3 regions of the Bacillus sp. Hm123 genome follow, and region 1 is predicted to be linked to each of the others. Evidence: predicted binding sites of a transcription regulator. Region 1 holds the regulator's gene; each other region holds the start of a gene.

Region 1 (10,413 bases):
CGGTAATTCCTGATATAAATCATATAGAAAGGAATGAGCAATTGGATTGGGAGATCCTTTAATAAACTCAGATATCATTCGTTCGTTTCCTTCATTCGTTTCAAACAAAATGGAAGGGCCCATACTGCCACGCGCCTCAAAATTCAACGCCACTCCGACATCTTTCGCCCAAGGATGAAACTCGACAAACGCCTTGGCCCCAAGCAGACCAACTTCTTCTCCATCAGAGATTAAAACAATAACATCATTTTTGAGAGGTTCAGATTCCACTAAGATTCTTACCGTTTCTAAAATAGCAGCGACAGCGGAACCCGCGTCCGCTGCACCCGGACCTTCTGGAACGGAATCATAATGCGTAACAACCATCACCGCACTGGAAGAATCTTCGCCTCGTATTCTAGCAACAATATTTTCTACTGCCCCATCCCCTTCTAGCTTTTGAATTTCAGGAGACACACCTAAGTTCTTCAAAGATGTCATTAAATAATCTCTCACACGATCATGCTCTTCAGATCCGAGCGGATGTGGTTTCACCGCAAACTCCTTTAAATCCTCCAACGCTCGCCCAGCCGAAAATTCTTCAAAACCAACTTCTTTAGGAACAACCTCTGGCGAACGGAACTGAAGAAAACTAAGCCATACAGCCGCAGAAATCAACAATAATAGCACAATAAGCATACTTCCATTTTTGACAAATGAGCCGTTATTTAAAGTGGGAGTGCTCTTTTTCATTTCTTTTTATATAGATCTAGAACGAGTATATAAGAGTCGTTATCCGTTTCACGCTCAATCTGGAATCCATACCTCTTTAACAAAGCAATCCATTTTGTATTGTCTTTAGAAACTTCCGCTTTACAGAAGTTCATCCCCACTTCCTGTAAAAACTCAATGCCAAATTTAATGAAAGTAATAATCGTATATCCCCCACGGTAAGATGGTAATAATCCAATCGTGCTACAAAAAGCCATTTTCGTTGTAAAATCATTCGCATACACCGAAAGCAGCCCCACGTCTAAACCACCCTTCATTAACACAAAGTTATAGCCATTCTCAATCAGCTTTTCCGCATACATATGTAGCATTTCCTCTGAATCAGTCGGAAATAAAAACTCTGACTCGATATTCTTGAGCAACTCAACAACTCTTTCCACAGAAGAAGCGTCCCTACGAAGCATACGTAACTCAAGACCCTTCCTTTGAAAAGTCGTTTCATACTTATCAACAGCGCTTACTCCAACAACCATCTATTGATCCCCCTTAAATTGTTCTCCTCTAACTTGGTCGCAAATGAATCTTATTGTTTCTATTTCTTTACACGTTCTTTATTTATGTTTATTTTAGTTCTTTATAAAGAACAAATCAAGTGGTTTATTCACACTAGTGAAGAATAAAACTATCAATTATCCACCCTTGAAATAAATAAAACCAAAAATAACGGTGATTTTTACTGGAGTAGCTGGGTACTTTTCTTCTTAATCATCTGCTCAGCACTAAATGCCTTAGCAACGAAAGACTTACTTGAGATTTTGACGTGAGTTTTATAACGATTTTATATTTTAATTAGAAACATTAAAAAAGACTACTTCCGATCGTTCTAAGAAGTAGTCTTTACTTTGGCTTTTTCATAAAATTTTTATGTTTAACTTAGTGCACCTAAGTATAGATCAAGCGAATCATGGACTTCCTTGTTCACCAGATCAATAAAATCTGAGTAGTCCTCTAATGTATGAGCTTTATCCAGCGCTTCATAATAAGCTAGGCGATTCTCTACTTTGATAATGACTGGAGGGAAGCCCTCTTTCATTAACTCTAAGTTTAACAGTAATCGTGATGTACAACCGTTTCCATCAATGAACGGATGAATACCGACGAAAATAACATGAAGCATAGCACCACGTGTAACGGGATGCAAATGCTGCCCCTCCGACTCGTACCACTCCATCAAGTTCTCCATCTGTTCTTTAATTAAGTAATGGGCTGGAGGCGTATGCTTCGCACCAGCAATAAACACTTGCTGATCACGATAAACTCCTGCATACTCATCGTCGATTCCTTTTAACACGAGACGATGTAAGCTTTTAATTTGCCATTCCGACAACTCTTCAGCACGTTGAACAATTTCCTCAACATAACGAATCGCCTCTCGATGGTTAATAACTTCTAAATGTTCTCGCATCGTTTTGCCACCGACCGTAATTCCTTCTAATACAACTTTTGTCTCATTCAATGTCAGCGTGTTACCTTCAATAGCATTTGTATTGTATGTCCACTCTAACAGAAGCTTCTCTCGTAAACTTTTCACCATATATTTTGGCAACGGTCGCAACGCGTCTAATTGAGCTTTCTTATGATCTATTTCTTCAAACATCGGCTTCACCCCTCTCCTTTTTATTATGATACTATGTCAAGAAAATGGACAATAGAAATTGAGAATTCTACTTATGCTAGTGAAGATATTGCTTCTTCACAAAATAGCTAAGATGAATCAAGTTAAGTGTGAGACTTTGCGCCACAACTGCTCACTCTAACTCTTTAATGATTAATACTAATCCATCAAAGAGTAATTGTCTTCAAATATCCTTTTCGTTCGAATCAATGATTTCGATGGTCCGTATTTCACTAATTGTTGTTGGAAATTAGTCAGTTCGTCTGTATCTTTTGTGCTCACTTTCAATAAATAGTTATCATCTCCACTCATCCGATGAAGGTCTACAACATTTTTATGATCTTTGCAAAATTTCTCGACTTCCATACACATGCTTGTTTTTAACAAAACAAATGTAATCATTCCCTGAAAGGTTTCTCCAAGATTAAGTGTATACTCGTCTATTACCTTCGACTCCTCCATCTTGATTAGCCGCTCTTTTACTGCTGGTTGTGACATATGTATTTTTTTAGCAATCGCAGCAATAGGTGTTCTAGAATTTTCTTTTAATATAGATAGTATTTGATAATCGATCTGGTCTAAATGGTTGGATTTATTCACAATGCGACAAGCCACCTTATTTAAGTAAAGTTTATTCATTTATTGCCTTATGTTATGCAAGTTATATTGGGAATCGCCTTGATTCTCTTATGTTTATCTGTTAGCTCATCCCATACAATGATTATAAGAAAGGGGAATGAGAATATGCAAACTCAAGGACTTGCACACATTGCACTAATGGCAAATGATTATGAGGAAACCATTCAATTTTATAAAACCGTTTTTGGTTTTACAGAAGGACATAAATGGACATTACCTTCTTATAAAATTGATGAAGCGACTATGTTAGTTTCTCCAGATAGAGTAACTTGCATTGAAGTATTTGATCGCAAGGCTGAAGTACCTGCTCAAGGTAGAAAATCGTCAAATCGGAATGATGTCAGCTACGGTGCCTTGCTCCACTTTGCCATCTACGTTTCAGATGTTGAAAAAGTGTACCAAAGGGCGCTAGACAATAAGGCGGTGGAAATAGCAAAACCAGACTTCTTAACATTAGGTCAGCCAGAACTAATTGTACATAACGCCCTTTTTGAAGGGTTAAACGGAGAAGTAATTGAAATTATTGAAACAACGGACTTCAATATCATTAACTCTTAATGGCATTTATGAACAAAAAAGAGGTTTCTCACAAGTTTGAACAACTTATGAGAAACCTCTCTAAAAGTGCTTATATCTTACTTAAAACCTTTATTAGGGTTTCAAGGGCTGAATTACATCATGCCAGGCATTCCGCCCATTCCACCCATATCAGGCATGCCCATGCCGCCAGCGTTTTCTTCTGGCTTGTCAGCTACTACAGCTTCTGTTGTTAAGAACATAGCTGCTACGGATGCTGCGTTTTGTAGAGCGTAACGAGTTACTTTTGTTGGGTCTACGATACCTGTTTCGATCATGTTGACCCACTCACCTGTTGCTGCGTTGAAGCCGATGCCGATTTCTTCGCGTTTTAGGCGATCGACTACGACAGAGCCTTCAAGGCCAGCGTTTAGAGCGATTTGGCGAATTGGTTCTTCTAGTGCGCGAAGAACGATGTTCACACCTGTTGCTACGTCGCCTTCTGCTTGGATAGCAGCGACTTTGTTATATACGTTTACTAGTGCTGTACCACCGCCGGATACGATTCCTTCTTCAACAGCTGCACGAGTCGCGTTTAATGCATCTTCAATGCGAAGTTTGCGCTCTTTCAGTTCTGTTTCAGTCGCCGCTCCAACTTTGATTACTGCTACGCCACCAGCTAATTTCGCTAGACGTTCTTGTAGTTTTTCTTTGTCGAATTCAGAAGTTGTTTCTTCTAATTGAGCGCGGATTTGGTTTACACGAGCTTCGATTTGAGTTGCATCGCCAGCACCTTCAACGATTGTTGTATTTTCTTTAGAAACAACAACTTTCGCTGCGCGTCCTAATTGAGTGATGTTAGCAGATTTAAGGTCTAGTCCTAAATCTTCAGTGATCACTTCACCGCCAGTTAAGATGGCGATGTCTTCAAGCATTGCTTTACGACGGTCACCGAATCCAGGAGCTTTAACTGCTACTGCATTGAATGTACCACGAAGCTTGTTCACTACTAACGTAGCTAATGCTTCACCTTCTACATCTTCAGAGATTAATAGAAGTGGTTTAGATTGTTGAACTACTTGCTCTAGTACAGGAAGAACTTCCTGGATGCTAGTGATTTTCTTGTCTGTGATTAAGATGTATGGGTTGTCAAGAACCGCTTCCATCTTGTCAGAGTCAGTGATCATGTAAGGAGATGCATATCCGCGGTCGAATTGCATACCTTCTACAACGTCAAGCTCTGTAGTGAAGCCTTTAGATTCTTCGATTGTGATAACGCCGTCGTTACCTACGCGCTCCATAGCTTCAGCGATTAATTGACCAACTTCTTCGTCAGCAGAAGAGATTGCCGCTACTTGAGCGATTGATTCTTTGCCTTCGATTGGTTTAGAGATTTCTTTTAACGCTTCAACCGCTGTTTGAACCGCTTTGTCCATACCTTTACGAACACCTACTGGGTTTGCTCCAGCTGTTACGTTTTTCAAGCCTTCACGGATCATTGCTTGTGCAAGTACAGTTGCAGTTGTTGTACCGTCACCCGCTACGTCGTTTGTTTTGCTTGCTACTTCTGCTACAAGCTTCGCACCCATGTTTTCGAATGCATCTTCAAGCTCGATTTCTTTTGCAATCGTTACACCGTCATTTGTGATTAAAGGTGAACCGAATTTCTTCTCAAGTACCACGTTGCGTCCTTTTGGTCCAAGAGTTACTTTTACAGCGTTTGCTAATTGGTCTACCCCGCTAAGCATTGCACGGCGCGCGTCTTCGCTAAATTTAATTTCTTTTGCCATGTGTAAAACCTCCCTGATTATTTTTTTATTCGTATTCGTCTATTATTCTCCGATGACAGCAAGAATGTCGCTTTCACGAAGGAGTAAGTATTCTGATCCTTGGTATTTCACTTCTGTGCCAGCATATTTAGAGAAGATGATGCGATCTCCAACAGCTACCTCTAGAGCTACACGCTCACCGTTCTCAAGAACACGACCTGCACCAACTGCTACGATTTTGCCTTCTTGCGGCTTTTCCTTTGCTGAATCTGGTACTATAATTCCGCTAGCCGTTTTTTCTTCTGATTCTACTAGTTCAATAACAACGCGATCACCTAGTGGTTTTAACAAGTGAAACAACCTCCTCATAATGTATGTAATTTTTAATTTATTAGCACTCTCTAATCATGAGTGCTAACACAATTATTATAATAATTAATTCGGAATTATTTTGCAAGCAAGAAGCCTAATTTTTTTTACAAATCATTCCCTCTTGCCAAATATCCCTCTAATCATTCTGTTTGAATCCCACATCTTTTATTAGTAAAATAGGCTTTAATTGAATTTGAATAAAGGAGCTTTTCTCATTTGAAAAAAGAATATGGTTATATTCTCATTGTGTATGTAATTATGCAACTTTCTAGCTTTATTGGCGCCCCGCTTGTATATAAAACCGGGCTCGCCCTCGGAGTGCAACCTGAACAGATGAAAGTTCTCGTACCAGGTATCTGGATTCTCATCAGCTTTACGTCAGCCTTGCTGATCATTTTACTCATATTACGAAAATCTCCACAGAATCGACTGAGAGGAATGGAGCCGCTATCAGCTAAGACTTCGATGTTATGGGCCATTGGTGGGGTACTTCTAGCATTTAGTTCGCAAGTCATTGCCATCAACATTGAAACAATGATAGGCATTAAACCGGGCTCTGATAATACAGAAAGCATTATCAACTTTATTGAAGCTGTACCAGCGACGATGATCGCCGTAGGATTGTTCGGACCGATTTTAGAGGAAATTGTGTTTCGAAAAGTTGTGTTCGGGAGCTTATATGAAAAGTTCTCTTTCGGAGTATCCGCACTAATTAGTTCCTTCATTTTTTCAATTGTTCATATGGATTTTGAGCATATTTTGTTATATACAGCTATGGGCTTTACATTCGCCTATCTGTACGTAAAAACGAAAAGGCTGATCGTGCCGATTTTTGCCCATGCAGCAATGAACTCGATGGTTGTCATGGCGCAGTACTTTCTTAAAGATGACATCGAACGAATGATGAAAGAAGCGGAACAGCTACAAAGCTTCATTACCTGGCTTTCATAGCCTGTTTAACTAAATTTGGAGGAGTTTGAATGAGACAATCACCATTAACCGCCGGGATTTTCTATTTATTTCTCGGTGTTCTATTTACTTACTGGGCGATTGAAACGGTCAATTCGAGCGGCTTTGGCTTTTTCGCTTATGTGTTAATTTTATTAGCTACAATGGATATCGGTTCAGGTATTCGTCTAGTGTTTATGCATTTCCGTCTAAAGAAAAGCAAAAAAAAATAAGGCTGTTCCATACAGGGATGGTCCTCTCATTCAGAGGACTTGCCCTTTGGACAGCCTTTTTTATTCTTGTTCTACATTCTCTGCTTCAATTTCTGCTGCTATCGCTTTTCTATAACCAATTTTCGAAATCCAAATACTTACTTCATACAAGATGAACAGTGGCACAGTCACCATCATATGCGACATAATATCTGGTGGCGTAATAAGTGCAGCAATAACTAGTAAGACGAAATAGGCATATCGACGAATTTGCGCCAAAAACATCGGGGTGATGATGCCGAGCCTCGTTAAAAACAAGGTGACAACAGGCAATTGAAACAGAAAACCGAATGGAATCGTAATTTGAAACAAAAATTGAAAATACTCATTAATGCCAATCACTTGCTCAATATTTAATTTCCCTGATAAATTCATCATGAAATGAATAATGTACGGAAATAAAATAAAATAAGCAAATGACAATCCCCCTAGAAAAAGCAACACCGATACCGGAATGTAACTAAGTGTCACTCTTCTCTCTTTCTCTAATAATCCCGGGCTAACAAATGCCCAAAGCTGAAAGAGGATCATTGGTGACGTTATAATAATGGCTAGCACAAAAGCCATTTGAAAATAAATCTTTAATGGGTCGGTTACCCGAAAAGCGTTCATCGTTAATTCCTTCGCCTCATCGGCCTGCTGTAAATAACGAATAATTGGTTCTGCTAGAAATAGGCTGGCGATCATAGCAAAGAAGAAGAAAACGACTACTATAATGAGCCGTTTTCGCAATTCGCCAATGTGTTCATATACCGTCATGTCTTGTCGACTCATGATCATTCATCCTTCATTACTGGGGATCTTTTTTGTCTGCTGGCTTGTCGTCATCGTCTGCCAGCCCTTTTGTTGCATGTTTAAATTCCTTTAATGTATCTCCAGCTGCCCGTCCAAGTTCAGGAAGCTTCTTCGGTCCAAAAATCAATAGTGCTACGACAGCAATTAATATAATACTGCCTATACCCATTGTCATCCGTACACCACCCCCTCCCCTTCATCATACCCGATTTTTCAATATTTTTCTATTCCGGCTTTTCTTCTGTTACTTCTGGATAATGCTTTAAAAAATAGACTAATGACTGTAGTTCGACCGCAAGATCAATGTAATGTACTCGAATCGACGACGGAACCGTTAATCGTGCAGGTGTAAAGTTTAACAGTCCTTTAATGTTAGAGGCAGCCAGTCGATCAGTAATGCCTTGAGCCGCCTGAGAGGGCACAGTCAAAATAGCCACCTGGACCGCTGCTTCCTTCAACTTCTCCTCTAAATCATCTAAATGATAAATGGGAACATCTCCAATAATGGTCCCCACTTTATCGTGAGCTACATCAAAGGCCATTTGGATTTTCGTATTATTATTTTTCATGAAATTATAATTCAAAAAAGCCGTCCCTAAATTCCCTACACCAATTAACGCTACGTTGGTCACTTCATCTTGGTCTAATGTTTTCCGAAAGAAAGATAGCAAATAGCTGACATTGTAACCGTACCCTTTCTTTCCAAGTGCTCCGAAATAAGAAAAGTCCCGACGAATTGTTGCTGAGTCCACTTTAACAGCCTCACTTAATTCTGCCGAAGAAACTCTTTGCTTTCCAGAAGAGTGTAAATTTTGGATGAAACGGTAGTACAACGGCAGACGCTTCGCTGTTGCCTGCGGAATTTTCGTTGAATCTTGATTCATTTATCATACCCCCACAACTACAACTAACTTACTTGTTAACGCTTCCATTATTTTTCCCTTACGTGTTATGATACAATAATTTACGTTTTTTGTCCTATACCTTTGTCTACCTTTTCACAATTAAGAGAAACAAACTTACAACATTGCTCCTACTAGTAGAATGGGATACACTGAAAATAGAGGTGAAAAAGATGATTTTGTTACAAGTTCAACAGCTATCGAAGTATTTCGGAGCTGAACTGATCCTATCAAATATAAAATTAGAAGTACAAACGAAGGATCGAATTGCCCTCGTTGGCCGCAATGGTGCAGGGAAATCGACTCTTTTAAAAATAATTGCTGGCCATCTTTCGTATGACTCCGGAGAAATTATGAAGCCAAAGGGTGTGACGATCGGTTACTTAGCCCAAAATACCGGCTTAGAATCTGACCTATCCATTTGGGAGGAAATGCTGTCAGTCTTTGCTCATTTGCAAGAGATGGAACAGACGATTCGCCGTCTCGAAGCGCAAATGTCGAATCCTGACGTATATGAAAATGAAGCCACTTACAATAAAGTTATGAGTGAATACGATGTGCTACAAAATAAATTTAAAGAGCTAGGCGGCTATCAATTTGAAGCGGATATCCGTTCGATTTTGCACGGGTTAAACTTTCACGACTTTGATTACTCCACGAAAATATCGACATTAAGCGGCGGACAAAAAACACGGCTTGCATTAGGAAAGCTACTGTTAACGAAGCCGGATATTTTAATACTCGATGAGCCGACGAACCATTTAGACATTCAAACACTTTCTTGGCTTGAACAATATTTACAAAACTACAGCGGCGCGATTTTAATCGTCTCGCATGACCGTTACTTCCTCGACAAAGTGGTCACACAAGTATACGAAGTATCTCGCCATAAAGTGAAGAAATTTCATGGAAACTACAGCAAATATTTAGTTCAAAAAGCGGAACAGTATGAAAAAGAAATGAAAATGTTTGAAAAGCAGCAAGAGCAAGTCGCGAAGCTTGAAGATTTTATTCAGCGCAATATTGCCCGTGCATCGACAACAAAACGAGCACAAAGCCGAAGAAAACAATTACAGCGGATGGAATTAATGAACCGCCCAGATGGAGATGAGAAATCGGCCAGCTTTTTGTTTACGATTGAAAAGCAAAGCGGGAATGAAGTGTTAAAAGTCAATGATTTATCTATCGGTTATGAAGAGAAAACGATCGCTCCCCACTTAACGACACTCGTTTCCAGAGAAGACAGCATCGCACTCGTTGGACCGAATGGAGCTGGGAAATCGACCCTCTTGAAAACTGTCGTCAATAAACTTCCGGTGTTAGCAGGTGCATTTACACTCGGAACGAATGTCTCTATCGGCTATTACGATCAAGAGCAAGCAGAATTAACCTCGAATAAAACGGTATTAAACGAACTATGGGATGACTATTCAGGCACTCCGGAAAAAGATATCCGCACCGTACTGGGAAACTTTCTTTTTTCAGGTGACGATGTATTAAAACCCGTTTCTACCTTGAGTGGCGGTGAGAAAGCTCGCCTCGCTCTCGCTAAATTGATGATGCAAAAATCCAATTTCCTAATTCTCGATGAGCCGACGAACCATCTTGATTTAGATAGCAAAGAAGTACTCGAAAATGCGCTGATCGACTATCCCGGAACGATTTTATTCGTATCCCATGACCGTTATTTTATCAATCGACTGGCTTCTAAAGTGATCGAGCTTTCACCAGAAGGACTGACTGAATATCTCGGAGACTATGATTATTACGTCGCTAAAAAGCTAGAGCAGGAAGAATTAGCGATGATAGAAGAA
Region 2 (10,413 bases), 740 kb from region 1:
ATCCTGCTAAGCGTTATTACGGTGGCTGTGAGCATGTGGATGTTGTAGAAGATTTAGCTCGTGATCGTGCGAAAGAAATTTTCGGTGCCGAACATGCAAACGTGCAACCTCACTCTGGTGCACAAGCAAACATGGCAGTTTATTTTACAATTTTAGAGCAGGGTGACACAGTTCTTGGGATGAATCTTTCTCATGGTGGCCATTTAACGCACGGTAGTCCAGTCAACTTCAGTGGGGTACAATACAATTTCATCGAGTATGGTGTCGATAAAGAATCACAAATGATCGATTACGAAGATGTACGTCAAAAAGCGATCGACAACAAACCGAAATTAATCGTAGCGGGTGCAAGTGCGTACCCACGTGCCATTGATTTTGCGAAATTCCGTGAAATCGCTGATGAAGTAGGCGCGTACTTAATGGTCGATATGGCTCATATTGCTGGTCTTGTAGCAGCAGGCCTTCACCAAAATCCAGTGCCATACGCTGATTTCGTTACAACAACGACGCATAAAACACTCCGTGGTCCTCGCGGCGGTATGATTCTTTGTAAAGAAGAGTTTGCGAAGAAAATTGATAAAGCGATTTTCCCTGGTATCCAAGGTGGTCCATTAATGCACGTTATTTCTGCGAAAGCTGTAGCTTTTGGTGAAGCGTTAAATCCAAGCTTTAAAGAATATGCACAAAACATCATCGACAATGCGAAACGTCTAGGTGAAGGATTAACAAAAGAAGGCATCAGTCTTGTATCAGGCGGTACAGATAACCACCTGCTATTAATCGACCTTCAATCTCTCGGCCTAACAGGAAAAGTAGCGGAACATGTACTTGACGAAGTGGGAATCACAGCTAACAAAAACACGATCCCATTCGATCCACAAAGCCCGTTCGTCACAAGTGGAATTCGTATCGGAACAGCAGCTGTCACTTCTCGTGGTTTCGATTTAGAAGCGATGGACGAAATAGCTTCTATTATCGCTGACACGTTGAAAAATCATGAAGATGAAGCAACACTACAAAAATCTAGCCAACGTGTAGCCGACTTAACAGCAAAATATCCATTATATAATTAAACAGTTTAAGCACCCGGTTGTACTCGGGTGTTTTTTTGTACTATAATAATGAAAAATGCATAAACGCTATCTGCTGCTTATGCGGTTTTTTTTTGCCGTTTATGTGATAGCTGCTAACAGAGCATTTTTTGTACATAAAGATAAGGGAGCGATTACTTTGGCAAAAGTATATGTGTTTGACCATCCATTAATTCAACACAAATTAACAATGATTCGTGATAAAAATACAGGAACAAAAGAATTCCGTGAGCTTGTGGACGAGGTTTCGACATTGATGGCGTTTGAAATTACACGCGACTTGCCGTTAGAGGAAGTGAGCATTGAGACACCTGTATGCGAAGCAAAGACAAAAATGCTAGCAGGTAAAAAATTAGGGATCGTGCCGATTTTACGTGCCGGTATTGGAATGGTTGAAGGAGTATTAAAGTTAATTCCTGCCGCGAAAGTAGGGCATGTTGGCTTATATCGTGATCCACAAACATTAACGCCGGTTGAGTATTATGTGAAGCTCCCTTCTGATGTAGAAGAGCGTGACTTTATCGTCGTTGATCCAATGCTTGCAACAGGTGGTTCTGCGGTTGAAGCGATCAACTCTTTGAAGAAGCGTGGAGCGAAAAACGTGAAGTTTATGTGCTTAGTGGCTGCCCCTGAAGGAGTAGAAGCAATGAAGGAAGCACATCCAGATGTAGATATTTACATCGCCGCTTTAGATGAGAAATTAAATGAAAAAGGTTATATCGTACCAGGTCTAGGAGATGCAGGAGACCGTCTATTCGGAACAAAATAATTCAAAAGGTAGGTACATGTAAAATGAATCGCCCAATTAAAGTGATGACGATTTTCGGCACACGTCCGGAAGCAATTAAGATGGCACCACTTGTTCTTGAATTACAAAAACATCCAGAGCATTTTGAGTCGATTGTGACCGTGACCGCTCAACATCGTCAAATGCTTGACCAAGTTCTTGAAATTTTCAACGTACAGCCTGACTACGACTTAAATATTATGAAAGACCGCCAAACACTCATTGACGTGACAACTCGCGGATTAGAAGGGCTAGATCGCGTGATGAAGGAAGTCAAGCCGGATATCGTGCTCGTTCACGGTGATACGACGACAACATTTATCGCGAGTTTAGCGGCTTTTTACAATCAAATTGCGGTTGGCCATGTTGAAGCAGGTTTGCGTACGTGGAATAAATACTCTCCGTTTCCAGAGGAGATGAACCGCCAGCTCACAGGTGTGATCGCGGATCTTCACTTCTCACCGACGGATCAAGCGGAACGCAACCTGTTAAATGAAGATAAAAAAGCAGAAGCGATTTTCGTGACAGGAAATACAGCGATCGATGCGCTGAAAACAACGGTGAAAGAAGAATACAATCATGAAGTACTAGAGCGTGTCGGTAGTGACCGTCTCGTATTAATGACCGCTCACCGTCGTGAAAATCTTGGGCAACCGATGCGTAACATGTTCTCAGCAATCAAGCGTCTTGTTGAAGAAAATAGCGACATTCAAGTCGTGTATCCGGTGCATTTAAATCCAGCGGTTCGAGAAATTGCTGACGAAATCCTTGGCAACGACCCGCGCATTCACTTAATCGAACCGCTTGATGTGATTGATTTCCACAATTTTGCCTCAAGAGCGCACTTGATTTTAACCGATTCCGGTGGGGTGCAAGAAGAAGCACCATCACTTGGCGTACCGGTTCTCGTGTTGCGTGACACAACAGAGCGACCAGAAGGAATCGAGGCGGGAACATTAAAGCTTGCAGGTGTGGAAGAAGAAACGATTTACAAATTAGCAACAGAGCTGTTAACGAACCAAGCTGAATATGAAAAAATGGCGAAAGCCTCTAACCCGTACGGCGATGGAGAAGCATCTCGCCGCATTTGCGAAGCGATTCGCTACCATTTCAAAGCGACGGATCAAAAGCCAGAACGATTCTAAATTTACAAAAAGCAAAAGCCAGCTGGGCATCGCACAGCTGGCTTTTTTAATAGAAGAAAAGCGTGGAAAGTCGAAGAAGTGCGGCGCAAGGTCGAAGAAAAGCGTGGAAAGTCGAAGAAGTGTGGCGTAAGGTCGAAGAAAAGCGTGGAAAGTCGAAGAAGTGCGGCGCAAGGTCGAAGAAAAGCGTGGAAAGTCGAAGAAGTGCGGCGCAAGGTCGAAGAAAAGTTTGGAAGGTCGAAGAAATGTCACGTAAGATCGAAGAAAAGCCATAAAAAGTCAAAGAAGCATCACCAAACCTTTGGAAAAAAATCACGCTTCTTCTATATAATAAGAAAAACTTATAACAGTTCCTATTTTTTGATCATTTTGTGAAAGATTCGTTACAAATTGTGATCTTTTTCACTCTAAACACATTGACATTGAAAAACCCCTATTGTATGCTAACAAAGGGTAAGGAACAAACAATTGTAACCGTTTTTGTCATGTCAAGTAAACCATTCTAGAATAGAGGTGTTTTCGTATGAAAAGTCGAAAAAGCCCTTTTCGAGCAATGGCCTTGTACAGTTCCATTCTAGCACAGTTAGCAGGCTCGATCCTTATGGGGATATTTGCTGGACGCTGGCTTGATGGAAATTGGAACACCGACCCACTTTGTTTAATCATCGGACTGCTACTGGGTTTAACCATTGGCATTTTTTTAATGTTACAATCAGTCCGCTATTTTAATTCGGGAGATTAAATTACTATGCCGGAACTTCAGCACACATACGCTAGGCATCGAAAGTACATAATCTACTTGCTCTCCGTTTTTGTCTTCTGCTGGGGAATTACGCCCTATAAGCCTGTGTTCGCAGGCCTCATCCTTGGGACAAGCTTAAGTTTTTTCAACCATTGGTTAATGGTTAATCGAATGAACCGTTTTAGCGATGCGATCGATAAAGGCGAAAAAGTGAAATCGCTCGGTACTTTATCTAGAATGGCTTCAGCGGGATTAGCTACGCTCATTGCCTTACGCTATCCTGAGCATATCCATCTTATTTTCACAGTTTTGGGATTAATGACATCCTATCTTGTCATTATGATAGATTTTTTTATTCATTTTTTAATAAATAAAACCGGGGAAGAGAGGTGAAAAAAGTTGCATCATAAAAATCCAACGTTTACATGGGAAGTTTTTGATGGCTTTTCACTGACATTTAACTTAGCTAACGTGTTAATGATTACAGTGGCTAGTGCGATTGTCTTTCTTATTGCCGTCATTTCTACGAGAAAGTTAGCGATGAAGCCTACTGGGCTGCAAAACTTTTTTGAGTGGATCATGGACTTCGTGAAAGGGATTATCCAAAGTAATATGGACTGGAAAACAGGGGGGCGCTTTCATGTTCTTGGTTTGACCTTATTCCTTTACATTGCGATTTCCAACTTCTTAGGACTTCCATTCGCAGTCGTATATGATGGCACGCTTTGGTGGAAATCACCAACAGCAGATCCAGTGATTACATTAACACTTGCTGCAATGGTTGTTGGTTTGTCACATTATTATGGAATTAAAATGAAAGGCTTCAGTGAATATGGGAAGGATTTCTTCCGTCCAATGTGGTTCTTATTCCCATTGAAAATCATTGAGGAGTTTGCCAACACGCTCACTCTTGGTCTCCGGCTTTACGGAAACATCTTCGCAGGTGAGATTCTGTTAGGTTTACTAGCAGGAAGCATGGCAGCATCAGGAATAGGTGGCACAATCGCTGCGATCATTCCGACACTTGCTTGGCAAGGATTCTCCGTCTTTATCGGAGGAATTCAGGCGTTTATCTTTACTATGTTAACAATGGTTTACCTGGCCCACAAAGTGAGTCAAGACCATTAATTATAATTTGTTCATTTTATATGAACAGAACTATGTGAAAAATATTTTATTCATACATTAAAAGGAGGAAATTTTACAATGACAGGTTCAATTGGTCTATTAGCAGCAGCAATTGCGATTGGTTTAGCAGGACTTGGTGCAGGTATTGGTAACGGTTTAATCGTTTCAAAAACAGTTGAGGGGATCGCTCGTCAACCAGAAGCTCGCGGTATGCTTCAAACAACAATGTTTATCGGGGTTGCATTAGTTGAGGCACTTCCGATCATTGGAGTAGTTATCGCATTCATGGTTGTAGGTAAATAATAACTTCAAGAAACGACTACTTAAATATTGTCATAAGCAAGATTGCTACATAGCAAGCTTTGTATATGTTCAGTAGTTTGGTCGTTAAAGCTCGATCATAAAAATAGCTAAAGGTGTTTGTTTTTAACACTAGAAGCTATATTATATTTCGGGATTTTGTTCCAAATGGCGAAGATCATTCCAAGCGAACCTTCGCCATTCCTTTATGTTCAATCTTTAAAAAAGCATTTCGTTTAATAGAATCTTCTCTACTTAAGAGAGGATGGAGACTCTTGAAGGGAGTGAAGTAGGCGTGTTAGCAAACGCATTTGTACTAGGAGCATCTGAGGGCCTTAATGAAGGAGATATTTTGTTCCAATTAGTAATGTTTATCGTTTTACTTGCGTTGATTAAAAAGTTCGCCTGGGGTCCACTTATGGGAATCATGCAACAGCGTGAAGAGCATATTGCCTCAGAGATCGAATCAGCTGAAAAAAGCCGTGTAGAAGCTAATAAATTATTAGATGAAACACGTGCAGAATTAAAAGCATCTCGCCAAGAAGCACAATCAATCATTGAAAATGCGAAGAAAGTCGGCGACGATCAAAAGAATGAAATTATTGCGGCTGCTCGTGCAGAAGCAGAACGTTTGAAAGAGTCTGCAAAGATGGAAATCGATCAGCAGAAAGAACAAGCGTTGGCAGCGGTTCGCGAACAAGTTGCCTCACTTTCTGTTTTAATTGCTTCTAAAGTAATTGAAAAAGAATTGAGCGCGGCGGATCAAGAAAAATTAATCAATGATTACATTAAAGAGGCAGGGGAAGAGCGATGAGTAACTCTGTAGTCGCTAAGCGCTATGCATTAGCTCTTTTCCAAATCGCCAAAGAACAAAAGCAACTAGACGCAATTGAAGAGGAACTTCATGTAGTGAAAGCCGTATTTACGGATAGCAAAGAACTTCTTCCTTTGTTACAATCACCAAAAATGACGATCCAACAAAAGAAAGCTCTTTTGCAGTCAGCATTCACTAACGCTTCATCATATACGGTCAATCTGTTGATGCTTTTAACTGAGCGTCACCGTGAAATGTATATTACTGATGTAGTAGATGCTTACATACAATTAGCAAACGAAGAACGCGGAGTGGCAGCAGCAACAGTCGTATCTGTTCGTCCATTAACGGAGACAGAAGAAGCGGAAATTTCTGCTCAGTTCGCTAAAAAAGTTGGTAAGCAGTCATTGAAAATTACAAATGAAGTAGACACTAATTTGTTAGGTGGCGTGAAAGTACGTATTGGTAACCGTATTTATGATGGTAGCCTTCGTGGTAAACTAGATCGTCTACAAAAGCAATTAGTCGTTAACTAATTAAAACAAAACGTAAATGAGTAAATTAATACTAACTATTAATTACTCTTTGACCACTAATATTATGAGGGGTGAAATTCATGAGCATCAAAGCTGAAGAAATCAGTGCGCTGATTAAAAAGCAGATTGAAAACTTCCAGTCCGATATGAAAGTAAGCGATGTTGGTACGGTTATCCAAATTGGTGACGGTATCGCTCGTGCTCATGGCCTCGACAACGTTATGGCTGGAGAGCTTCTTGAGTTCTCAAACGGTGTCATGGGTATGGCACAAAACTTGGAAGAAAACAACGTAGGTATCGTTATTCTTGGACCTTACAAGGATATTCGTGAAGGTGATGAAGTTCGCCGTACTGGACGCATTATGCAAGTTCCAGTAGGAGAAGAATTAATCGGACGCGTTGTTAACTCTCTAGGACAGCCGGTTGACGGTCTTGGCCCGATTAACACAACGAAAACACGTCCAATCGAAAGCCCAGCAACAGGGGTTATGGATCGTAAATCTGTTCATGAACCATTACAAACAGGTATTAAAGCGATTGACGCTCTTGTACCAATTGGTCGTGGACAACGTGAATTGATCATCGGTGACCGCCAAACAGGTAAAACATCTGTAGCGATCGATACAATTCTTAACCAAAAAGATCAAGATATGGTTTGTATCTATGTAGCCATCGGACAAAAAGAATCTACTGTTCGTAATGCAGTAGAAACTCTTCGTAAACATGGTGCCCTAGATTACACAATCGTCGTAACAGCATCTGCATCACAACCAGCTCCAATGTTATTCCTTGCTCCTTATGCTGGAGTAACAATGGGTGAAGAATTTATGTTCAACGGCAAACATGTTCTGATTGTATATGATGATCTATCAAAACAAGCAGCAGCATACCGTGAGCTTTCCCTATTATTACGTCGTCCTCCAGGTCGTGAAGCTTATCCTGGTGACGTTTTCTACTTACACTCTCGCTTGCTAGAGCGTGCAGCAAAGTTAAATGACACGTTAGGTGCAGGTTCAATCACTGCTCTTCCATTCGTTGAAACACAAGCGGGCGATATCTCTGCTTACATTCCAACGAACGTTATCTCAATCACTGACGGACAAATCTTCTTACAGTCTGACTTATTCTTCTCAGGTGTACGTCCTGCGATCAATGCCGGTCTTTCTGTATCCCGTGTAGGTGGGTCTGCTCAAATTAAAGCGATGAAGAAGGTTGCTGGTACACTTCGTCTAGACTTAGCAGCATACCGTGAACTAGAAGCATTTGCTCAGTTCGGTTCTGACCTTGATAAAGCCACTCAAGCGAAACTAAACCGTGGTGCGCGTACAGTTGAAGTATTAAAGCAAGACTTGAATAAACCACTTAAGGTTGAAAAACAAGTTGTTATCCTTTATGCATTAACTCGTGGCCATTTAGATGATATTCCAGTAACGGATATTCGCCGTTTTGAAGATGAGTTATTAAGCTGGTTAGATCACAACCACACAAATGTGTTAGAGCATATTCGCACAACGAAAGAACTTGCTTCTGATGATGAGATGAAAGCAGCAATCAACGAGTTCAAAAAGACGTTTGCGAAATCTGAATAATTTTTCGGAATCTTTGAAAGTGGGAATAGACCGTTAACGGTCTTCCCCTTTCGTTACTTCTAACATTAAAAAGGGTGGTGAGAACCAGTGGCATCGTTACGCGATATACAGACTCGGATTAATTCTACTAAGAAGACGAGCCAAATCACAAAAGCGATGGAAATGGTTTCCGCTTCTAAATTAAACCGTGCAGAAACAAATGCGAAGAAATTTGTTCCTTACATGGAGAAAATTCAGGAAGTGGTCGCATCCATTGCTCTTGGAAGCAAAGATGTAACACATCCGATGCTCATCTCCCGCCCCGTTAAGAAAACCGGGTATTTGGTTATTACCTCTGACCGCGGTTTGGCGGGAGCATATAACAGCAGCATTTTGCGTCTTGTTCATAATTTGATTAAAGAACGCCATAAATCCAATGACGAGTATGTTATTATTGCCGTTGGTCGCATAGGCCGCGATTTCTTTAAAAATCGTGGAATGAATGTTGCACTAGATGTTGTAGGACTTCCTGATCAGCCTTCGTTCGCTGATATTAAAGCGATTGTGAATCAAACAGTCGGCATGTTTGCTGATGGCACATATGACGAACTGTATATGTACTACAATCACTTCGTTAGTCCGATTCAACAGGACGCAACAGAGAAAAAAGTGCTACCATTGACGGAGATTGCATCTTCTAATAAATTGACTTCTTATGAATTTGAACCATCAGCTGAAGAGATTTTGGAAGTGTTACTTCCTCAATATGCGGAAAGCTTAATTTACGGTGCTTTACTTGACGGTAAAGCAAGTGAACATGCGGCTCGTATGTCAGCAATGAAATCAGCAACAGACAATGCGAAAGAATTAATTGATTCTTTATCGCTTTCATACAACCGTGCACGTCAAGCAGCGATCACACAGGAGATCACTGAGATCGTCGGCGGCGTAGCGGCTTTAGAGTAGTGAAAAGCTAGTTAGGAGGGAAAGAAATGAACAAAGGACGCGTTCTTCAAGTTATGGGTCCAGTTGTTGACGTTAAGTTCGAAAGCGGTCAACTTCCTGATATCTATAATGCGTTAAAAGTGCAGGTTCCTGCACAAGCGGGTAAAGAAGCTTCTGAATTAACTTTAGAAGTAGCGGTTCATTTAGGTGATGATACAGTACGTACGATTGCAATGGCATCAACTGACGGGTTGCAACGTAACATAGAAGTATTAGACATGGGTCAAGCAATCTCTGTACCAGTTGGAGATATTACTTTAGGACGTGTATTTAACGTACTAGGTGAAACAATTGACTTAAACGAAGAGATTTCTGCTGATGCACGCCGTGATGGCATTCACCGTCAAGCTCCTACTTTTGACCAACTTTCTACAGAGGTTGAAATCCTTGAAACAGGGATCAAAGTAGTAGATTTACTTGCTCCATACATTAAAGGTGGTAAAATCGGTCTGTTCGGTGGTGCCGGTGTAGGTAAAACAGTATTAATCCAAGAATTAATCAATAACATTGCTCAAGAGCACGGCGGTATCTCAGTATTCGCTGGTGTAGGTGAGCGTACTCGTGAAGGAAATGACCTTTACTACGAGATGAGTGATTCTGGGGTTATTAAGAAAACAGCGATGGTATTCGGTCAAATGAACGAACCACCTGGTGCGCGTATGCGTGTAGCTTTAACAGGATTAACAATGGCGGAATACTTCCGTGATGAGCAAGGACAAGACGTATTATTCTTCATCGACAACATCTTCCGTTTCACGCAAGCAGGTTCTGAGGTTTCTGCCCTATTAGGTCGTATGCCTTCTGCCGTTGGTTACCAGCCAACACTTGCAACAGAGATGGGTCAATTACAAGAGCGTATCACGTCTACAAACGTTGGTTCTGTTACATCGATCCAAGCGATCTATGTACCAGCCGATGACTATACAGATCCGGCTCCAGCAACAACATTTGCTCACTTAGATGCAACAACGAACCTTGAGCGTAAGCTTTCTGAGATGGGTATTTATCCAGCGGTAGATCCATTGGCTTCTAGTTCACGTGCCCTTTCTCCAGAAATCGTAGGCGAAGAGCACTACAGTATAGCTCGTCAAGTACAGCAAACGTTACAACGCTATAAAGAACTTCAAGATATTATCGCAATCCTTGGTATGGATGAGCTTTCAGAAGATGACAAGCTTGTTGTACAACGTGCGCGTCGTATCCAGTTCTTCTTATCACAAAACTTCCACGTAGCTGAGCAGTTTACAGGTCAACCAGGTTCTTATGTACCAGTAAAAGAAACAGTTCGCGGGTTTAAAGA
Region 3 (10,413 bases), 560 kb from region 1:
GTGCCGGTTCGATGCGTAGGGGTTTCTTTCATGCCGGAGTTTTACAAAGAACACTTAGCGAAGCAGTTCTCTGAGGATTTCGATGAATTGGCAACCATCTTTTCTAAGTTGAATGGCGATGATACCATTCCAGAAGTGATGATGGTGTTGAAACAAATTCGCACTTTTCAACCATCTAAGAAAATAGCAAAAATGTATTATGACAGTAAAGTACAGGAAATCATTTCACTCGTCATGCAATGGGGAGAAGATCGGTTATCATTTTCAGAGACAAAGCAGGTGCCGGACTGGGAAATACCATCTCTTGAGCAGGTATCCGATTACTTAGAGAAAAATTATGCGAAACGACTATCGTTAAATACGTTAGCGAATATCGCTTGCATGAGCCGAACTAAATTGACCTCCTCCTTCAAAAAACTCCATGGTCTAACTATCACGGAATACACACAATCGCTTCGTATAGAAAAAGCGAAAGAGCTTTTGTTGAATTCAAACTGGAAGATACAAAGAATTGCTCATGCAGTAGGCTATAAAAACCACGGCAGTTTTTCTGAAATGTTTAAGCACGCCACTGGATTCACGCCAAATGAGTTTAGAAAGCAACCATGATAAAAATAAAAAAAGTGGTAAGAAATGAATCTTAACCACTTTCCTAATAAAATGATCTATGCTTTCACGTTGTTAGATCAAACGGGCGATCTAACACGTAAAGTCGCTGATAACGCTCATTTGTCTTCAATAAATGTTCATGCTCACCTTGTAAGGCAATTTCTCCTTGGTCAAGGAATAACACACGATCCGCTTTATGAATAAACGCTAAATGATGTGTGATCCATAAGACAGATTTTCCTTTTAACACATCAAACATCGTCGTAAGTAGCTCTTTCTCTGTTAACGGATCAAGTCCAATTGTAGGTTCATCTAAAATTACAATCGGCACATCCTGCAATAGAATACGAGCAAGAGCAATCCGCTGACGCTCCCCTCCAGAAAATCGACTTCCCATCTCGTGCACTTGCGTTTCATATCCATTCGGCAAAGATTCAATTAAATCATGAATTTTCACTTGTTTCGCCGCTTCGTACACTTCTTCGTCCGTCGCCTCTGGACGTCCAAGACGAATATTGTTTAAAATCGTCGTATCAAACAGATGAGGATGTTGATTTAATACAGCAACCCATTGAGAAATACTAGCGCTCATCCCATGAGTAGCTACTCCGTTCAACGTAATCGAGCCATTCGTTGGAGGAACGACGCCTTCGATTAATTTAAGAATCGTTGACTTTCCTGCCCCACTCGGTCCGAGCAAAGCCACTTTTTCACCTTGCGTAATAGAAAAACTAACATCATCTAGCACACGGCGATACTCATCATATTGGAAAGAGACATGCTGCAATTCAAGAACAGCTGGCTCACCGTTTGGCACGATCTGGTGCTCATCCTGCTTATCAGCCGCTTGCTTATCACCTAGCTCAAGCCCTGACAACCGATCAATCGAATCTTGATAAGACGGGATCTCACTAACAGCGTCTGATAGCGGTAAGAACGCTTCTGTTAGTGGAAACAACACTAGCACGAACGCTGCAATAAGCGTATAGTCAATGGCACCAATCGAGCTTTCATTCGCTGTCCACGCTAACATTGAAACAACCATAATCGCAATAACAACTTGCGCCATAGAGTTTCTCCATCTAACGAAACGATTTCGCTTTTGTTCTAGCAATAGCAACTGATGCTCCTGACGTTCATATTCCTCAATAAATTCCATCTGACGACCACTGTACTGCCAGTCACTTACACCCATGACCGCATCTGTTAATCGTCCGTAAAGAACATGACGTCCTTGTTTAATTTGTTGTACTTTCGCTTTCATCACAAGCAAAGAAACAAACGGAAACAAAAATACTAAAACACCAGCATAAATCGCCATTAATAAAGCAAACGGCCATGAAAAGAACCCAAGAGCTATCACGGCAAGTAAATAAAGAAATAAGCTGACTAAGCTAGGAAATACTGTTTTTAAATAAATGTCCTGAAGCCGTTCCACATCATCTGCCAGTATCCCTAACACATCCCCTGTCTTTAACTTCGAACGTGGATGTAACACTTGTGGTTCAACTAACTGATACACTTTTAAGCGCATTTTTGACAGGATTCTCAACACGACTCCATGGCCAACTAATCGCTCAATATAGCGTGAGACCGCTCGTCCAATTCCGAAAGTACGAACACCGACAATCGGAATGTAGACCATCAATAAATTTTCTGGTCTTGTTGCTGACTTAGAAATTAAGTATCCAGATGTGTACATTAAAGAGGATGCTGCAAAAACAGTTAAAAACCCTAATAAAACAACAAATATTAATAAGCGTTTGTTCTCTTTTAAGTAAGGGAGAACCCAACCTTTATCGTTCATGCCTCATCCCCCATTTGTATTTTCACCATCTGATAGTACTGGCCTTTCTTCTTCATAAGCTCCTCATGTGTACCTTCTTCTACTACTCTTCCTTGATGCAAGAAATAAATATAATCCATATCCACCATCCAATGAAGTCGATGCGTTGCTAATAAGACCAACTTCTCTTCGAACAAGTTAACAAATCTTTCTTTCAAGTCATATTCTGTTTCAATATCTAAATGAGCTGTCGGTTCATCTAATAGCAATATTGGACGTTTTTCAAGAAAAGCTCTAGCAATGGCTACCCTTTGTGCTTGTCCACCACTTAATGTACGCCCGCCTTCACCAATCTTCTCATCTAACCCGTTCGGAAACTCTTGAAGTAACTGTGATAACCCCGCTTGATCGGCCGCCCACCGTACTTCTTCTAAAGTCGCATTCGGATGATAAAACGCAATATTATTGAACAGAGTATCCTGAAATAAATAAGGATGCTGGGGAATATAGATGAGCTGTTCTTGCCATTCCTTCCTTTGCAAGTGGGTAAATGATTGTCCGTCGACCTTGAGGCTACCCGAATTCGTCTCAATAAAGCCACCAATCAAATCAATGAATGTTGACTTTCCTGCCCCACTCTCCCCAACAATACCGATTTTACGATACCCTTTGATAGAAAGTGATACATCAGCAAGAGATGGCTTCCCTTCGATTTCATGTTGAACAGTCACAGAAGATAGTTCGATATTCGTTTTCTCATTAACACGGTCCATTGGTCGTCTTTCCTCTGCTTTAAATTGAGGAAGAGAAGCAATTTCCTTCAATTTCTTTCCCGCTTCTTGTCCATTTAACGTCGCATGATAATCTGCACCAATCTCCCGTATCGGCAAGAAATATTCTGGCGCCAAAATTAAAATCGTCAAAGCAGGCTGTAGCAACAACTCTCCTTCAATTAAGCGTAAGCCCAAGAAAACAGCTACTGTAGCAACTGATAGCGTCGTGAAAAAGTCCATAGCAAAAGATGATAAAAAGGCAAATCTCAACGTTCCCATCGTCGTTTTGCGATAGCGGTCGCTGACTAGTTCAATCTTTTGACTATGGGATCGACTTAAACCTAAATACTTCAGTGTTTCTAGTCCTCTTAATGAGTCCACAAAGTGATTGGAAAGGACGCGATACATGTCCCACTGCTTATCTGCTTTCTTCTGAGCAGCCCAACCGAGCAGAATCATAAAAGCAACTAAAATCGGTACAACAACAATTAAAATAACGGCTGATGTACGATCCTGAAGCAGCACATACACGACAATCATCGCTGGAATAATCATCATATTTACCATCTTAGGAGTAAACAAGACGATATATTGCTTAAACTGCGAGATTCCATCTAGCAGTAACGTAACGATATTTCCTGTTCCAATTTTCTTCGCCGCCCGCGGCCCTTGGTGAAATAAACTATCTAGCACCTCCGCGCGTAATTTTGCGCCTATATCCGCTGAATAGCGATCCATCATTTTATTCTTTATATGCTGAATGCCATAGCGAGTAAGGAAGCTAAGCACAAAATAAAGCGTTTCCGTATATACCTCTTGAAAAGCGCCGGAATTAAAAAGATGAGTGACCACTTCTGCAAGCATAATTGCTTGCAGAAGAATGGACACTCCTTGTAACACTGTCAATATCGTAAGAGACGCTAATAATTTTTTCATACCTTCATATTGAAGTAATTGTTTATCCATTAATAAACCATGTCCTTCCCATCAACACGTTTACGGAATACATAGTAGTTCCAAATTTGGTAACCAAGAACGAATGGTAGTAAAGTAAGTGAAACAATCGTCATCACTTTTAATGAATAGGCACCTGATGCCGCATTATAAACCGTTAAATCATAAGCACTGCTAATTGAACTAATCATCACACGAGGGAATAGAGCAACAAAAATCGTTGAAATCGTTAAAACAATTCCCATGCCGCTGAAGAAGAAGCTCCAGCCATCTCTTTTCTTCTTCAACATCACAATTGTCGCTACGTAACAAACAACGATTAAAGCGATCATTGGGATCGTTACATTGCCTCGATACGTAAATAAATCTGTGTATTTATAAGAAAGCGCAACGAAAGCAACTAGTGAAATAAGAACTGGAAAGACCACTTTTTGTGCCATTTTACGAGCGCGCACTTGCAAATCTCCCACTGTGCGTAACGTTAAAAATACTAATCCATGCATTAAGCATAGTAATGTCACAACAATTCCACCAGTGACAGAATACGGGTTCACATAATCAGTGAATCCTGCGTGTAACGTCATTGTTTCATCAATTGGCATTCCTTTTAAAAGGCTAGTAAATGCTACTCCGAATAAAAATGGAGGTACGATACTTCCGACAAGAATAGCCAAATCCCATGTATTTGTCCACTTCTTACTATCGACTTTCCCTCTAAATTCAAACGACACACCACGAACGATTAAAGCAAGTAAAATAAACACAAACGGAATGTAATAACCGCTAAACATTGTTGCATACCAGTGAGGGAAAGCAGCGAACATCGCTCCCCCTGCTGTTAATAGCCATACTTCATTGGCATCCCAGAAAGGCCCAATCGTATTAATCATAATGCGACGTTCAAGATCATTTTGCCCTATAAGTCTTCCAGCCATTCCTACACCGAAATCGAATCCTTCAAGGAAGAAGAAACCGACAAACAGAATAGCTACAAGAAGAAACCATAATTCACTTAATTCCATTATTGGTAAGCCTCCTTATCGAAAGGATCAATGTTGTCATGTACATCTTGAGAGTCTTGTCCATGATGTTCCGTGCCTTTTTTAATTTCTTGTACAAATAAGTAAACTAACACAATTCCAAGGATTAAATAGATCGTTGTAAAGGAAATGAACGAGAACAATAGTTCATTATATGAAACGTTAGGCGAGATCGAAGCGGATGTCGTCATCAAGCCAAATACAGTCCACGGCTGACGACCAATCTCTGTCATAATCCAACCAGCTGAGTTCGCAATGAATGGGAATGAAATTAATCCCACCATCACTTTTAATAACCATTTTTGATTCATTAATGTCTTTCTATATTGGAACCATAAACCTAATGCGGCAGCGAAGATCATCACCATACCAGCAACAACCATGACTCTAAAGCTCCAGAATGTTGTTTTGACTGGTGGAATATAATCCCCAGGGCCATATTTTTCTTCATATTCTTTTTGTAATGTCAGCATTCCTGGTACAGAACCAGAGAATTTCTCGTAAGTTAAGTAACTCAATGCATATGGAATATGAATTTCAGCAGAGTTTTCTTGTTTCTCCACGTCGATATTCGCGAATAACGTCCATGGAGCAGGGTCTGCACTATCTTCCCATAACCCTTCACTCGCTGCCATTTTCATTGGCTGTGAAAACATTAAATGCTGCGCTTGAGCGTGACCGCTGAAAGCAATCCCTAATCCTGAAATCAGTGCTACAACCATTGCCATATTGAAAGACTTAGTAAAAAATTCAACTTCTTTTTTCTTCAATAGTTTATAAGCACTCACACCACCAATGAAGAACGCTCCCGTTGCAAGTGCACCGAAGATTACGTGTGGGAATTCCACCCATAATTGAGGGTTCATCAATAGGGCAAAGAAATCATTCATCTCAGCACGACCATTATTCATCGCAAAACCTACTGGTTCTTGCATAAAAGCGTTAGCTGCTAAAATCCAAAGAGCTGATAACATTGTTCCAATCGATACGAGCCAAATACACATTAAATGCACTTTCTTCGATAAGCGATCCCAACCGAAAATCCACAATCCAATAAACGTGGATTCCATAAAGAACGCAAGCAACGCTTCAATCGCAAGCGGTGCACCGAAAACATCTCCGACAAATCGTGAGTATTCAGACCAGTTCATTCCGAATTGGAATTCCTGAATAATCCCCGTTACAACCCCCACTACGAAGTTAAGAAGGAATAAGTGTCCCCAAAACTTCGCCATCTTCTTGTAAATTTCTTGCTTTTTCACTACATAGAATGTTTCCATTAACGCTACCATGAACACAAGTCCGATAGATAATGGCACAAACAAGAAGTGAAAAATCGTCGTAGAGCCAAACTGAAGTCTAGCTAGTAATAACTCATCCATCTGTTGTTTCCCCTCCAAATTTTCTACGTTTTGTACGCTAGAGTTGATCTTGTTCACAGCTTCACATTTTTATCTAACATAGTTACTATTGTAGACCAGATGTATGGGGAATTTATGATACCTTTTTAAACAACTTGTGATAGATTTGCGTATAATTTGTGACAAGCTTCACGTAAATTTATGACTGTTTCTTGTATCTTATGACTTACATAGTTGACAAAATAAAGGGAAAATCGAAACATAATGCTTTTTCATCCTGCATCGCCAAAAAAGCTCTAAAGTAAAATAGGCGGAGAAAAAATCAATCATTTTTCTCCGCCTATTTTTGTCGATTTCATCTTTTCCGAAGAGGCCATAACAAAACTAGTTTTCCCTATATAACATTTGCTTATAGTGTTATTCGATAATCCAATTGATAAAATGGTAGCTTTAATCTTATAATCGAAAATGATAATTATTATCAAGTAGATAGGGTGAGAATATTACCGGAAGGAGATCAATAACTAATACTTGCTCTAATGACCATTTAAATCACTCAGGAGGGAAACACGTGGAAGCAACCTTTCATTCCAGACATCGATTGCTTTCTTCAATTGGCTTCATTGTTTTGCCGATTGTTTTACTTTTCATCTCACTCTGTCTTGGACGATATTTCATTTCGCCAACGACAGTCTATCAAATATTATTATCGAAAGTCATGCCTATAGAACAGACATGGAGTGCCATGGAGGAAACCGTCGTCCTAACAGTTCGGCTACCACGCACCATTTTAGCGATGATGATCGGAGCAGGGCTATCGATATCCGGGGCATCCTTCCAAGGAATGTTTGGAAACCCTCTAGTAAGCCCACATATACTTGGCGTATCATCCGGAGCCGGATTTGGAGCTGCTCTCTCTATTGTGTTGTTCGGCAGTAGTACTATTACGATCATATTTGCCATAGCTTTTGGGATCGTGGCCATGTTAGTCACGTTTTCTATTAGTAAAGTAAGAAAGAAAAGTCCTTTATTTGTACTCATTTTAGCTGGTGTCATCACCTCTGCCATGTTTGAAGCCGCTCTCTCGCTCATACAATATGTTGCTGATCCACAAGATGAATTGCCGACTATTGTATTTTGGCTGATGGGCAGTCTTGCTGGCACGTCTTATGCATCATTGATCATCGGAGTTCCTTTAATACTAATAGGCATTATTATTCTATGGTTACTGCGCTGGCGAATAAATATTATGTCTCTATCAGAAACAGAAGCGAAGTCACTTGGAACGAATGTACATAAAATGCGATGGGGAATTATTGTAGCCTCAACTCTTATTACAGCTACTGCCGTCTCCCTTAGCGGAATCATCGGATGGGTAGGGCTAATCATCCCTCACATTGCACGAATGATTGTCGGTAGTAACCACCAAATATTGATTCCTGTTTCTATCTCTATTGGTGCGATGTATTTGCTTGTCATTGATAATGTCGCTCGTACATTAACCGCCGCTGAAATTCCATTGTCCATTCTAACTGCTATCTTTGGAGTTCCTTTCTTTGCTTACCTATTAAGGAAAACAAAAGGAGGATGGACATGAGTATCACCGTTAAAGAAGGAACCTACTCTTACGTTGCAGGACAACCGTTATTTACTGATATTAGTTTCTCATTAACCCCTGGTCAAATCATGGCGATCCTCGGTCCTAACGGTGTTGGAAAAACAACGTTACTTAACTGCATTACAGGTTTGCTACAGTGGGAAAAGGGAGAAACCTTGCTTAACGAGCAACCTCTGGTACAAATGACTGAGCGGGATATTTGGAAACAAATTGGTTATGTCCCGCAAGCTCGATCTAATGCGTTTTCTTATACTGTACTTGATATGGTGCTCTTAGGAAGATCCACTCATTTAGGATTGTTCGAAACGCCTAGCCAAGAAGATGCTGATCGTGCACTTGAAATACTAGAATTACTTGAGATTGCACACCTCGCTAGTCATTCTTGTAATGAAATAAGCGGTGGAGAATTGCAACTCGTGTTTATTGCTCGCGCCTTGATTGCAGGTCCGAACATTTTAGTTTTGGATGAGCCTGAGTCTCATCTTGATTTCAAAAAACAAATGATTATCTTGAATGTAATAGAAAAGCTCGCTCATGAGCAAGGTATTTCATGCATCATGAATACTCACTTTCCTAATAATGCTTTAAGAATAGCCGATCGAGTACTTATGCTTGGAAAACACCAGCCTTGTCTATTCGGACCAGTGGAAGACGTATTGAACGAAAGTAATTTAAGAGAGTATTTCGAAGTACAAGTGAAAATGATAACAGTGGACAGTGAAAAACGTACATTCAAAAATATCTGTCCAATAGATATAGTCGAAAGGGGTTCATCATCATGAAAACTAGAAAAATCAAAAAATATTTAGTTTCTTCCGTCTTACTATCTGCTTTATTCGTACAAAGTGCCTGCTCTATGCCGGAAAAAGAGAATGCAAAAGAAACGGCTGATAAAAAGACGACAAAAGAGAAAACAGAAATTGTCGATCACGGTGGCAGAACTGTACAACTCCCGGAGAATAGGGACCGAATCGCTATCGGTTATCACATGCCATTACCATCCGCCTATTTCATCGCAACAGGATCGACCGATGAAATAGCGGGAATTTCTCCAGGGTCACTGGAACTGGCGAAAAACTCTATGTTAGGCAAAATTGACCCAGGTATATTAGATGCCAGCACGAAATTCATGGAAAGTGGCGAAATCAACGCTGAAGAGTTGTTGAAACTAAATCCAGACTTGTTCTTTTCAATGAATGATACAGAAGAAACGGAAATGGTGGAGAAGTTGGATATACCTACCGTTGCATTCGGTACATTAGAAATAGCCGATGGAAATGTATTTGAAACATTTTATGGTTGGATGGAATTGATTGGACAGGTCGCAAATAAGACGGAACGTTCAGAAGAAATTATTTCATATGCGAAAGACACAATGAAAGACACGCAAGATCATTTAAAAAATATAAGTGAAGAAGACAAACCTAATGCGCTGTTCTTCTCCGTTTTAGAGGAGAAAAGCTTAAATGTGAATGGGAAAGGCCACTTTGGACATTTTTGGTTAACATCAACGGGTACTAATAATCTAGCTGCTCCCGAATTAAGTGGAAACCCTAGTGTAAATATGGAACAGGTGTACAAATGGAATCCAGAAGTCATCTATATCAGCAACTTTTCAGCAACCACTCCAGAAGACCTTTATGAAAATCGCGTAAAAGGTCAAGACTGGAGCAAAGTGGACGCTGTTAAAAACAAGCGTGTATATAAAGTACCTGAAGGAATATTCATGTGGTACCCGCCTAGTGCTGATGCACCGTTAATGATGAAATGGATGGCTCAGAAAAACCATCCTAACACGTTCAACTACTATAAGATAGAAGACGAAATTCGTGATTACTATAAACGCTTCTATGATTATTCTTTAACAGACGAAGAAATCAATCAGATTCTAAATCCTATTCCACCAAGCAGCTAAGCTAATATTTTTATAAAATTAGATAGCATCGGAAGGACCTTGTGTTGAGAACGATGAACAAAATAATACTTCTTCTTCAACACGTTCTTAAACATTTGAATGGATGTTAAATTCCCTTCAGCTAATTCTTGATCAATAATCGATTTAGGTAAAAAAGCAACACCTTGCTGCGTTAATACGTTCTGTTTAACCATATCAATATGATTAAATTCAACATAATTGCGCAGCAAGAGATTTTGTTTATGAAATTCAGTTTTTATCTCGTTTCGTAAAGGGCAGCCACAATCCGTCAACAATAGACATTTATCGGCAACATCAACCATCTCTATTGATTGATTATTATTATGTTGACCACTT

What was found. Region 1 encodes Rex, which represses fermentation and respiration genes when NADH is low (regulators of the CRP and FNR family bind a similar motif). Its sites were predicted from a motif close to TTGTGAAATATTTCACAA; they were not measured.
Region 2: a site for Rex is predicted at 3,411-3,428, ahead of ACSVDJ_RS17480 (AtpZ/AtpI family protein). Genes of this name have one in related genera too.
Region 3: a site for Rex is predicted at 6,701-6,718, ahead of ACSVDJ_RS18375 (cytochrome ubiquinol oxidase subunit I). Genes of this name have one in related genera too.

Annotation. Positions count from the first base shown of each region.
Region 1 is NZ_CM200277.1:488,711-499,123, reverse strand. It holds gene ACSVDJ_RS02800 (M20/M25/M40 family metallo-hydrolase) at 1-732, opposite strand, end outside; gene ACSVDJ_RS02795 (GNAT family N-acetyltransferase) at 729-1,244, opposite strand; gene ACSVDJ_RS02790 (Fic family protein) at 1,640-2,368, opposite strand; gene ACSVDJ_RS02785 (Lrp/AsnC family transcriptional regulator) at 2,546-2,986, opposite strand; gene ACSVDJ_RS02780 (VOC family protein) at 3,131-3,583, shown strand; gene groL (chaperonin GroEL) at 3,697-5,331, opposite strand; gene groES (co-chaperone GroES) at 5,374-5,661, opposite strand; gene ACSVDJ_RS02765 (CPBP family intramembrane glutamic endopeptidase) at 5,899-6,633, shown strand; gene ACSVDJ_RS02760 (YdiK family protein) at 6,663-6,863, shown strand; gene tatC (twin-arginine translocase subunit TatC) at 6,924-7,676, opposite strand; gene ACSVDJ_RS02750 (twin-arginine translocase TatA/TatE family subunit) at 7,693-7,872, opposite strand; gene ACSVDJ_RS02745 (redox-sensing transcriptional repressor Rex) at 7,922-8,581, opposite strand; gene ACSVDJ_RS02740 (ABC-F family ATP-binding cassette domain-containing protein) at 8,773-10,413, shown strand, end outside.
Region 2 is NZ_CM200277.1:3,346,853-3,357,265, reverse strand. It holds gene glyA (serine hydroxymethyltransferase) at 1-1,073, shown strand, start outside; gene upp (uracil phosphoribosyltransferase) at 1,231-1,860, shown strand; gene wecB (non-hydrolyzing UDP-N-acetylglucosamine 2-epimerase) at 1,884-3,023, shown strand; gene ACSVDJ_RS17485 (hypothetical protein) at 3,086-3,295, shown strand; gene ACSVDJ_RS17480 (AtpZ/AtpI family protein) at 3,544-3,762, shown strand; gene ACSVDJ_RS17475 (ATP synthase subunit I) at 3,769-4,155, shown strand; gene atpB (F0F1 ATP synthase subunit A) at 4,162-4,890, shown strand; gene atpE (F0F1 ATP synthase subunit C) at 4,981-5,193, shown strand; gene ACSVDJ_RS17460 (F0F1 ATP synthase subunit B) at 5,486-6,004, shown strand; gene ACSVDJ_RS17455 (F0F1 ATP synthase subunit delta) at 6,001-6,540, shown strand; gene atpA (F0F1 ATP synthase subunit alpha) at 6,621-8,129, shown strand; gene ACSVDJ_RS17445 (F0F1 ATP synthase subunit gamma) at 8,217-9,074, shown strand; gene atpD (F0F1 ATP synthase subunit beta) at 9,101-10,413, shown strand, end outside.
Region 3 is NZ_CM200277.1:3,525,738-3,536,150, forward strand. It holds gene ACSVDJ_RS18355 (helix-turn-helix domain-containing protein) at 1-609, shown strand, start outside; gene cydC (thiol reductant ABC exporter subunit CydC) at 674-2,416, opposite strand; gene cydD (thiol reductant ABC exporter subunit CydD) at 2,413-4,134, opposite strand; gene cydB (cytochrome d ubiquinol oxidase subunit II) at 4,134-5,144, opposite strand; gene ACSVDJ_RS18375 (cytochrome ubiquinol oxidase subunit I) at 5,144-6,544, opposite strand; gene ACSVDJ_RS18380 (FecCD family ABC transporter permease) at 7,095-8,120, shown strand; gene ACSVDJ_RS18385 (ABC transporter ATP-binding protein) at 8,117-8,923, shown strand; gene ACSVDJ_RS18390 (ABC transporter substrate-binding protein) at 8,920-10,056, shown strand; gene ACSVDJ_RS18395 (LysR family transcriptional regulator) at 10,053-10,413, opposite strand, start outside.